DNA from 3 places in the uncultured Ruegeria sp. genome. Region 3 is predicted to be linked to each of the others. Evidence: riboswitches for the same ligand, from Rfam matches in the RefSeq annotation. Region 3 holds a riboswitch; each other region holds the start of a gene.

Region 1 (3,218 bases), on a different contig from region 3:
TGAGGTGTTCTCAGACGTTTTAGAGTTGGCGAGCAAGTGCCGCTTCTCGGATTGTCAGCATATCGCGGAACCAGATTGCGCAGTTCAAGGTGCCATTGAAGACGGCGTGCTGGACGCTTCGCGTCTGGAACGATGGAGAAAACTGCGACGTGAGGATCAGCGAAACTCGGAAACCGTGGCCCAGTCCCGCGCGCGCGACAAGGCGTTTGGCAAAATGGTCCGTTCGGTGATGAAAGACAAAAACTCTCGCAACGGCCGATGATATCTGGGCGCCGAGTTTTCGGCGCCCATCCCTTACGCTATCAACCTAGGCCAGACAGCCGCATTCCGGCGGGCAAACGCCCCGATGTGACCGACTTCGGTTAGACCAAACTCAGACGCAGACAAAAGATGCTGTTTGGTGTCAGGGCCGTAAAGATCCGCCAGCCGCCACACTGCGTCCGGAGGGACCATCTCGTCATCTTCGAAGGCAAACAGGTCTGCGGGAGTTCCTGTTTCTGACCATTTGACCGCCGGTAAATCGAGGCCTATTTCAGGAACGTAATTCAATGGCGCCGTGCACCATTTGCGCCATTGCCAGTAAACCGAAGCTGGCAGGTCCGTGCCGAACCCGATGGCCTTTCCTGGCAGGTACCCCAAAAGACGCGCAAGCAAGGGTGCGTGCCCATACCAGAACAACCACGCCAGCGCACGATACGGCCAAGGGTGATCTTTCAGTGTGACCAGCCCCGAACATACCCCAATCATTCGGTCGATCTGACTAATGTCGGGTTGAACCGGGCCCAGCATCGCGCCCACCGAGTGACCGATGGTCCATTGCTTCGCTTTCGGAAAGCGCCGGCGCATCTCGGCCCTGGCCGCGGGCATATCAATCAGCGCCCAGTCTGCCATAGTGACTGTGGATTTGTTGAGATCTCCGGATAGAGAGTGCCCAAAGTCCCGGTAGTCATATGTCAGGCAGGCCATGCCCTGTTCTTCCGCCAGCCACTGCGCAAAATATCGGTAGTAATCTCGTGGAACTCCGGTTGCGCTGTTTAGAACAATAACGATTTCTGGCTCGGAAACTGGCCGATAGAGCCGTGCCGAAAGCATCGCCGGCCCGGACGGGAACCGAAAGTCTTCGGTCAATACCCTTTGCTGTGTGTCCAACATAGCGACCTCGGAAAAACTGAACCAATCGGTTCACCACGCTCAAATGGCACCAATTCCTGTACCCGAGTCAACACCAGTTCAGGTTGACCACACGTCCGCTTGGGATTGAGTAGGAGCGCAAGACATAAAGTCCAGCTTGACTCAGGGCACAATCAGACGCTAGCGATTGTGTGATGGTTCCTGCCCCCTACTAGGGGTCGGGATGAAAAGGGAACACGGTGCGGTTCTGACCGGATACTCCGGACGATCCAAATCCGCGACTGCCCCCGCAACTGTAAGCGGAAAGCAATGCCGAAATACCACTGGCCCAATGGCCGGGAAGGTCGGCAAAGCGATGACCCGCAAGTCAGGAGACCTGCCATCGGAACTGTAACCGAAACTCGGGCGGGGTGTCCGGGCAGGTCCTGACAGCACACCGCCGTCCTGCCTGATCCAAGCCCCTGTCCGCCGCGCAGAGGGCGCAAGATGATCTGGAAGACAAGAACCCACGAATACACAGCAACCGTTTGTCAACGGACAGGCAAGACATGCCCTGCACTGGCCCGAATGGCGCGCGCGATGGCACAGGCTATGGCAGAAGCTCATCCAGTCACCACTTCGGAATTCGAAATCGAAGGCAGCAGCGAGTTGACCTATTGTCCTGAGGGGTGCACTGCGCGGTTTCGGGCCCAGCCCGATCAGATGCGCGTGTTTTGCGGCACCGATGCCGCGGCAAACACCAAACAGCTGGACGATTATGCCAACATGATCTTTGGCACCGATATCCAGACCATGCCATCCGGGATCATCGCAACGCCGCCTTGCGCAATGCTCGAGGTTTTGGCTCTTAAACCTCGCGAACCCGTGCAGATGGCCGTGCAAATCTCAACCTGATCTGACGCTCACCTCTTCCAGGGTCGAACCGACGGCCCATGCCATTTGTTCGTCTGTTTCGACGGCACAGGGGCGCAAGGCGCGCAATCGTACCAGCGCCTTGTCGGGCTGTTCGCCACATTCGACCATCAGCCGTAGAACAAGCATTCCCGACCGGCCGCAACCGCCCTTACAGTGCAGCATGACACGACCGCCTCCAGACAAGGCATGGCGCACGGCAGAGCTGACGGACGGCCATTCATCCAGAACGGTGCGGGGTGGCGCGTTAAAGTCTTCGATTGGCAGATGAACCCATCGGCTAGCCCGACTTTGAATATCGCTGCCAAAGTCCTGCGCGCCGGCCTGAAACATCTCGACTTCGGTTGCCGTAGAAATCACAAGACCCGGCTTCCAGCTCGAGATTGTGTCCAGATCACCTGCGTAGTCCCCGCCGCGACCGGGCATTGATGTAAGGGCAAGCGTGCCTCCTCCAACTTGCAAGGCGTAGATCACCAGCTGAGACATGTAACGCTCTCCCCCCTTTAATTACCGTCGCGAAAAATAGTTCGTGAAATGTACCCCTCTAGCAATACGCGCATCCGGTCCGATTCCAAAATAAAAATCCTCGCACGCTGCTGTGGACGCGGGCGATGGTGACCACTACGCTGTGCCGAAGCCCCGAATCCGCCAGAGTAAACATGACCGACGCACCCAGCCCCGCCTATCAGGTTCTCGCCCGCAAATACCGCCCGGAAACCTTTGCTGATCTGGTGGGTCAGGACGCAATGGTGCGCACGCTGAAAAACGCGTTTGAGGCGGATCGGATCGCGCAAGCCTTCATCATGACGGGCATCCGCGGCACGGGGAAAACCACCACCGCACGCATAATCGCCAAAGGCATGAACTGCATCGGTTCCGACGGCGAAGGCAAACCAACAACCGAACCTTGCGGGCAATGCGAACATTGTGTGGCCATCATGGAAGGCCGTCATGTCGACGTTATGGAGATGGACGCCGCCAGCCGCACGGGTGTGAACGATATTCGCGAGATCATCGACAGCGTCCGCTACCGCGCCGCCAGCGCTCGCTACAAGATTTATATCATTGACGAAGTTCACATGCTGTCGACCAGCGCTTTCAACGCGCTGCTCAAGACGTTGGAAGAGCCGCCTGAACATGTGAAGTTCATCTTCGCCACCACCGAGATTCGCAAG
Region 2 (3,218 bases), on a different contig from region 3:
GACCCAGTCAGATCCCTCGGAATCACGCCCGGTCAAGGACCAGAGACCGAGAGACGATAATGACAAAAACACTCACCGACCTATTGGCCATGGATACTATCGCCAGCCGCCACGGATGTGCGCTGAAGCCAAAGTTGCCGCAGGCAATTGAGGCCGCCCTCAGATTCCCAGCCCACGCAGCATCACCGCGGCGGGAAACCCCAATCGCCGAATGCGATCTGCCCGAAAACGTTCAAAGCCTGTCCAACCATTCAGTAAAAACGGAAAGGCGGCGCGCATGAGTTTCTCCACCTCCGGACAAAGCGAAGCGCGCGCACCCAATGCATCGCGGGATTTCGATGATTTCGAACGGGGCCTTCTTCCCGTCATGCGGCATTTCATCCTCAGCTTTTCGGAGCCCACAACCCAAGCCTGGCAACATGCATACTCGGTCGCAATCGAAAAGTGGGGGCACGATCAGGGCCTCAATCTTGCGCACCTTGTTTTCAAAGTCATCAAGGCCGCCTTGCATTGCCGAACTGACGGGCTGGCTTTCAAAGATCCTCTGAGCCTGGAAGACCGGCGGGAAGTCACTTGTGATGAGAGAGCGTTGCTGAAAATGCTACATCACATGCGACGCGATGAAACACCCGCTGCGCGAGACGCCGTTGGTCAGGTTACCGGTGGGTATCCCGATGCACATCTGCTTCAAGCCGGGCTGACATTGGCCAGCCGGTTTCCCATCAGCGGCGATCACCAAAGGCAATCGACACGACGCCCTTCTCTACGTGTGGTTCAGTGACGCCGCGCTGGCCATGACCTGACGCTTGACAATCGATGCGACACCAGACTAGCTGGCCGGGATGGTTCCCTTAGGTTTTCCTTGGGGATGAAAATGGGAATGCGGTGCGGCCCACGACAATCGGGCCAATTCCGTGACTGCCCCCGCAACTGTAGGCGGTGAGCGACGCCAAATCACCACTGGCCCAGAGGGTCGGGAAGGTTGGCCAAGCGACGACCCGCAAGTCAGGAGACCTGCCATCAGATGTTCAACCAACCCGGGGCGGGGCGTCCTGGAAGGAGGCTATGATGGCGCGTCTGCGTGTTCACAAGACTTGCACTTTCTGTCCGCATTTTTTGAGTGGCGGGGACTGCTATGTCCGATACTCCTGACCACTTTGTACTAATCTGCTCAACCTGCCAGGGACCAGTGGCGGCTGAAACAGCGCAAAAACTGCTGGATGAGCAGCTGCCAACCGGATTTGCGACGCGACTGATCGCATGCATGGCAGGGTGTGAACGGCCCATGACTGTTGGCCTACAGGCGAAGCAGAAAGCGCAGTATCTTTTCGGTGAAATCACAAGCCTAAAGGATCTGACCGCAGTGGCCGAGTTTGCCCATCAGTATCTCGACAGTGAGGACGGTTGGACCAGCGCGTCCGAGCGCCCGCCTGCCCTGCTCACCAAAACACTCTCGCGGTTGCCATGTTTGCCTGCCGAGAACGGGTCATGAGCTTTTTGACCGCCGAAGGCCTTGGATATTATGCATTGAATGGCGACGTCCTGCTTAAGGACGTGTCCTTCAATCTCGACGAGGGCGCGGTTCTGGCCATCGCCGGACCAAACGGTGCCGGGAAAACCACCCTCTTGAACCTGTTATGCGGTGTTGAACGGCTTGCCCTGGGCGATGTGCGTATCCGCAACCAAAGCCTACGTAGCTTGTCAGCGCAGCAAAGGGCGCGGACCATTGCCGTGGTCGGCCAACAGGAATTGCCGGACGGCCGCTTGAGGCTGCGGGACTACGTTGCACTGGGCCAAATACCCATTCAGGCTGACCGGTCAGCGGCTGACCACAAAGCAGATCTGGACCGGGTTCTTGCGATAACCGAGCTGACCCATTTGGCCGGTAAATCAATGCGGATGCTGTCAGGCGGCGAACGGCAGCGCGCGCATATTGCGCGTGCCCTGGCGCAAAACCCGTCGCTGCTGTTCCTGGACGAACCAACCAATCACCTGGATCCGGACGCCAAGGGGCATATGCTCTCATTGGTCGCAAATTTGGGTGTGACAGTGGTCATGATTGTCCACGATCTGGTCATGATCCCCGAGTTTGCCACCCATGTTGCGTTGATGAAAACCACCCGTCTGACAGGGTTCGGGCCTGTGACTGAAGTGCTGACCCCGGATCGCGTCCGGGACACCTTTGGAGTGGACTATTTGTGCTTCCAGCATGAAGGCCGCTTGATCCCGGCACTCGACATCCGAAAACGAAAACTGACATCATAACAGGAGTTTATCATGATGCAGAAACTCTGGCCTGTGGCGTTGATCACCGGCCTGGCCAACGGTGCAGCGGCGCACGAAATGTCCGTGGACAACTGCGGTGAGCCATTGGTGTTTGACACAATGCCCGAGCGGTTGGTTGTGCACGATATGAATATGACCGACATGGCCTTTGCGTTGGGTCTGCAAGACAAGATTGTTGGTCTGACCGGGATCACGGGTTGGTACAAAACCAGCCCAGATTTTGATGCGCTGCGTGGCGAAATCCCTGAACTTGCCCCAAAATACCCCACGATCGAGAATTTGGTGGCTGTCGAGCCGGATCTGTTCTTCGCCGGTTGGTACTATGGCATGAAGCCAGGTGGCGACGTGACGCCCGACACGTTGGCGCCCTTTGGCATCAAAACCATGATCCTGACAGAAAGCTGCGTGCATCTGGACAAGGATCGCCCCGACGCCAGCATGAACCTTCTGTTTGACGATGTATTGCGCCTGGGCAAGGTCATGCATGTTGAAGACAAGGCCGAAGCGCTGGTCACCGAATGGAAAGATCAGCTATCGGACATCGAAACACGGACCGCTGATCTGGCAAAGCCTCGCGTCTTCCTGTTGGACGGTCCGGCGGACGCGCCCTTTACGGCAGGCAAGTTTGCCATACCTGACGCGATGATCGCTGCCGCCGGTGGCGAAAACGTCACCCACGATCTGGACACCAGCTGGGGCCGCACCTCGTGGGAAGCTGTTGCCGCATCAAACCCCGAGTTTCTGGTGTTGTTGGACTACCAAACCGGCAATGGGGCGGCGGATACGTTCAAATTTCTTCAGGACCATCCAGTGATGTCGCAAACCGATGCGGTCAAGAACGAGCGCTGGATCGGGTTGCGATACGAAGAACTGACGCCCGGGCCGGCGAATATCGAAGCCATCGAGAAAATGGTGCGGGCGATGCACCCGGA
Region 3 (3,218 bases):
ATTTCAACCTCGCCCTTGGGCAGGTCTGCAAGATGCATCCAATTGCCGTAGAGCCGCGCGAGCTTTAGGCCATTGGCATATACATGCGCGTGCCCTTTGCCCGGTTGGTCCGCAGCAGATGCGCTTTCCGGTGCGAATTCGAAGTTTTGCGGCAAGACATGCAGGTTCCAACCGGCCATGGGGTCTTTGACCACAGTAACTTTCACGCTGGGCGTGTTTGGTCCAGTAGGCAAGTTGATCACTGCAGAATGATCATGCGCTGCGGTCTCGGCCTGATGGCCTCCATGATGCGCGGGATCAGAATGATCATGGCCATCAAACGTGACGCCGTTGGCCGCAGCCAGCACAAAGCCAGCCCCACCACCAAAGATCAGGCCAATTGCAAACAAAGCAAGTGAGCGGGACATCTTGTATCCTTGAAAAGGGAAAAGCCCGCCGGGGTGGTTCCCGACGGGCCGTTAAGTCGCCAGTTAGGCGTGCGCTTCGGCGTGCTTAGCCTCTTTTTGCCAAAAGTATCCTGCAAAAGACCCAACCAGAACCCAAGCGGCCAAACCGATGCCAAACGCACGCGCCGCGAATAGGGCGCCGATCTCGGTCGGGACGGGGCCGGTGAAAAACTCCGGCTCGGGCGCGCCGATGATATGAGGCGCCATCAGCAGAACCGCAGCGAACACATAGCTGATGAGGTTGGAACCAAAAGCGATCAACCACATGGCTACGGCAGCGGTTGCAACGGTCGCAAACCACCAGATCTGACGTGCGAAGACGTCAGCGGCGGCCACTCCCGGCACTTCGGGTGCCAGGGTGAAACCCGGTGCGAAATGCACTGCGACAAATCCGGCAAGCCCCCACAATACACCCGTTCGGCCATCAACCTTGTGGCCTTGTCCTTCGGCAATCGACATAAGTGCCACAACAATCAGTGTGTAGCCGGTGTAAGTCAGCATCGTGAAGATTACGCTAAGGGCGTCACGCTGAAGATCCGAGAACATGCCTGGCAGTTCGGGATGGGCGGTGACGGCCGCGCCGCCGAAATGCACCAACTCACCTGATTCATATAGCTCTGCGTGCAGCAATACGGGTTGCACGAACAACAACTGCAGCAAGGCGGCAATCAGCCCCGCTGCAGCGCCAGCGAACAAAGCGCTGGTCAGAATGCGACTGAACATGAGCTCAGTGGCAGGGGAAGCCGGTGGCGTGACGCACGTCATGGGCGGCGTCATGCAGCGCGGATGCCTGCACGTGACCTGCCAGCGTGACGATGCCAAGGCCCAGAACCACTGCGAAAACCGCTGGAATTAGGCCTGCGCGCGAGGCGGATGCCTTAAGTGTTTGTGTTGTCATTTCTTGTCCTCCTGTGCCGTCGCACCCGACGGCCGGTGTTTCAATACTCGCCTGGCAGGTCTCCTGGCTCGCGGGTCGGTGCCTCTGTTCGCCTTCCCCCCAAAACTTCGGGAGTGGCTGGTTGAACACAGGCTCACCGCTTACAGTCGCGGGGGCGGCTTTGGATTAGACTTCAAAGGAAGGCGCACCAAATTCCCTCTTAGCATCCGGATATCTCCGGCAGGACCAGACGCCTCCATTTAGCCGGGAACGTCGCGCCGACGCAATCGCCATTTGCGACGTTTCGTGTCACACAGCGCGTTTTTTCAGGATATAGATATCCATGATCCAGCCATGATCAGCCCTGGCTTGTGCGCGGGTTGCAAGGATGTCTTCGGCCACTTCATCCAACGGTCCATGGATCAAGATTTCTTCTGTCATACCCACATAAGCGCCCCACCAGATGTCATAATCTGCCATTGCAAGGCTTTGAAACGAACATTCCCCATCCAGCATGACCGCGATTGTCAATATGGCTTCGGGCCAGCCTTCGTCACGCAGGCGGCGGCCGGTCGTAACGACATAGGGCGCGCCGATGTCGTTTATTGGAATTCCGTGCGCTGCGGTTAATGCCTGCAGAGCGGTAATGCCCGGGATCACGCGTTTGACGGGTTTGGGCTCCAACCGCGCGGCGATTCGAAGAGAGCTGTCATAAAGCGAAGGATCCCCCCAAATCAGCAACGCAACATTGCGCGCGTTTGGGTGCGCGTCGATTGCGTCCTGCCACCGTAGCGCGATGGCATCATGCCAGTCATCGACACCCTGCAGATAACCGTCATCACCGCGTCTTTTGGGAATGTCGAAATAAGCAATCGTCGGTTGGGTGTCCGTCACTTGCGCAATGATCTGCTCGCGTATTCCGGCCAGATCGGCTTTGTTCTCGCCCTTGCGCGGAATCAAGATCAAGTCCGCTGCGCGGATGGCTTCAGCACCCTGAAAGGTGACATGGTCTGGATTGCCGGTACCGATGCCAACCAGATTCAGTTCATACATCGTCGAACTCCGCCAACGGGCCATACAAGATCAGCGCCGGAGCGGTTCCGATCTCGGATTGCAGCCTGTCCGACAAAGCCCCGATGGTCGATCGATGCAGCACTTGATCAGGGGTCGACACGGATTCGGCCATGAGCGCGGGTGTGTCCAGAGGCAGGCCATGCGCGTGTAACGCCTCGACCAGCAATGGAAATGTCCGTTTGCCCATGAAGACAACGGTTGTGGCGTATGCATCTGCCAGCGCGGGCAGGTTCAGATCCTCCGGCAGTTTGCCGCTGACATCATGGCCGGTCACAAATTGAACCCGCCGCGCGGTCAGACGCCGGGTCAAAGGAATACCTGCGGCCGCTGCCGCTGCGATGGCGGACGGAATGCCCGGTATGATCTCGTAGTCGATCCCAGCCTCGCGCAGGGCCACCAGTTCTTCCTCCAATCGCCCGAACAACCCGCCGTCACCGGACTTCAACCGAACAACCCGGGCGCCAGTTTCGGCATACTCAACCAACAACCGGCTGACATGGTTCTGTTTTGGTGAAGGGCGGCCTGCGCGTTTGCCGACGCCCACCAGATCCGCATCATCACGCGCATGGGTCAGAATCGGACCACTGCTCAGATCATCAAACAGCACTGCGTCGGCGTTTTGCATCCGATCGACGGCTTTCAGGGTCAACAACTCCGGATCACCGGGGCCAGAGCCGATGAACGAGACAAACCCGCTCATGCCGAGGCCTCTGCAATCAGGTGAAAGAACGTGCCCGTCACATTGCCGCGAACGGACCCGGTTTGTGGCCCTTCGGCGCCTTCGGCGTCAAAAACCCGGGCCAGAGGGGCGTCTGGCTGGT

The links. A riboswitch is a leader RNA that binds a small molecule or an ion and turns the genes downstream of it on or off. The one in region 3 is predicted to bind cobalamin.
Region 1: another riboswitch for cobalamin. It lies ahead of Q1B13_RS23300 (hypothetical protein); the one in region 3 lies ahead of Q1B13_RS04700 (CbtB domain-containing protein).
Region 2: another riboswitch for cobalamin. It lies ahead of Q1B13_RS11905 (DUF1636 domain-containing protein); the one in region 3 lies ahead of Q1B13_RS04700 (CbtB domain-containing protein).

Annotation. Positions count from the first base shown of each region.
Region 1 covers NZ_CANLDZ010000024.1:49,323-52,540, forward strand. The annotation lists gene rsgA (ribosome small subunit-dependent GTPase A) at 1-262, shown strand, start outside; gene Q1B13_RS23295 (hypothetical protein) at 295-1,152, opposite strand; cobalamin riboswitch at 1,310-1,530, shown strand; gene Q1B13_RS23300 (hypothetical protein) at 1,618-2,025, shown strand; gene Q1B13_RS23305 (protein-tyrosine phosphatase family protein) at 2,017-2,529, opposite strand; gene Q1B13_RS23310 (DNA polymerase III subunit gamma/tau) at 2,655-3,218, shown strand, end outside.
Region 2 covers NZ_CANLDZ010000007.1:106,018-109,235, reverse strand. The annotation lists gene Q1B13_RS11915 (hypothetical protein) at 60-281, shown strand; gene Q1B13_RS11910 (hypothetical protein) at 278-781, shown strand; cobalamin riboswitch at 827-1,037, shown strand; gene Q1B13_RS11905 (DUF1636 domain-containing protein) at 1,136-1,492, shown strand; gene Q1B13_RS11900 (ABC transporter ATP-binding protein) at 1,489-2,265, shown strand; gene Q1B13_RS11895 (ABC transporter substrate-binding protein) at 2,278-3,218, shown strand, end outside.
Region 3 covers NZ_CANLDZ010000002.1:393,629-396,846, reverse strand. The annotation lists gene Q1B13_RS04710 (hypothetical protein) at 1-407, opposite strand, end outside; gene Q1B13_RS04705 (CbtA family protein) at 471-1,169, opposite strand; gene Q1B13_RS04700 (CbtB domain-containing protein) at 1,174-1,344, opposite strand; cobalamin riboswitch at 1,380-1,589, opposite strand; gene cobF (precorrin-6A synthase (deacetylating)) at 1,633-2,376, opposite strand; gene cobA (uroporphyrinogen-III C-methyltransferase) at 2,369-3,097, opposite strand; gene Q1B13_RS04685 (cobyrinate a,c-diamide synthase) at 3,094-3,218, opposite strand, start outside.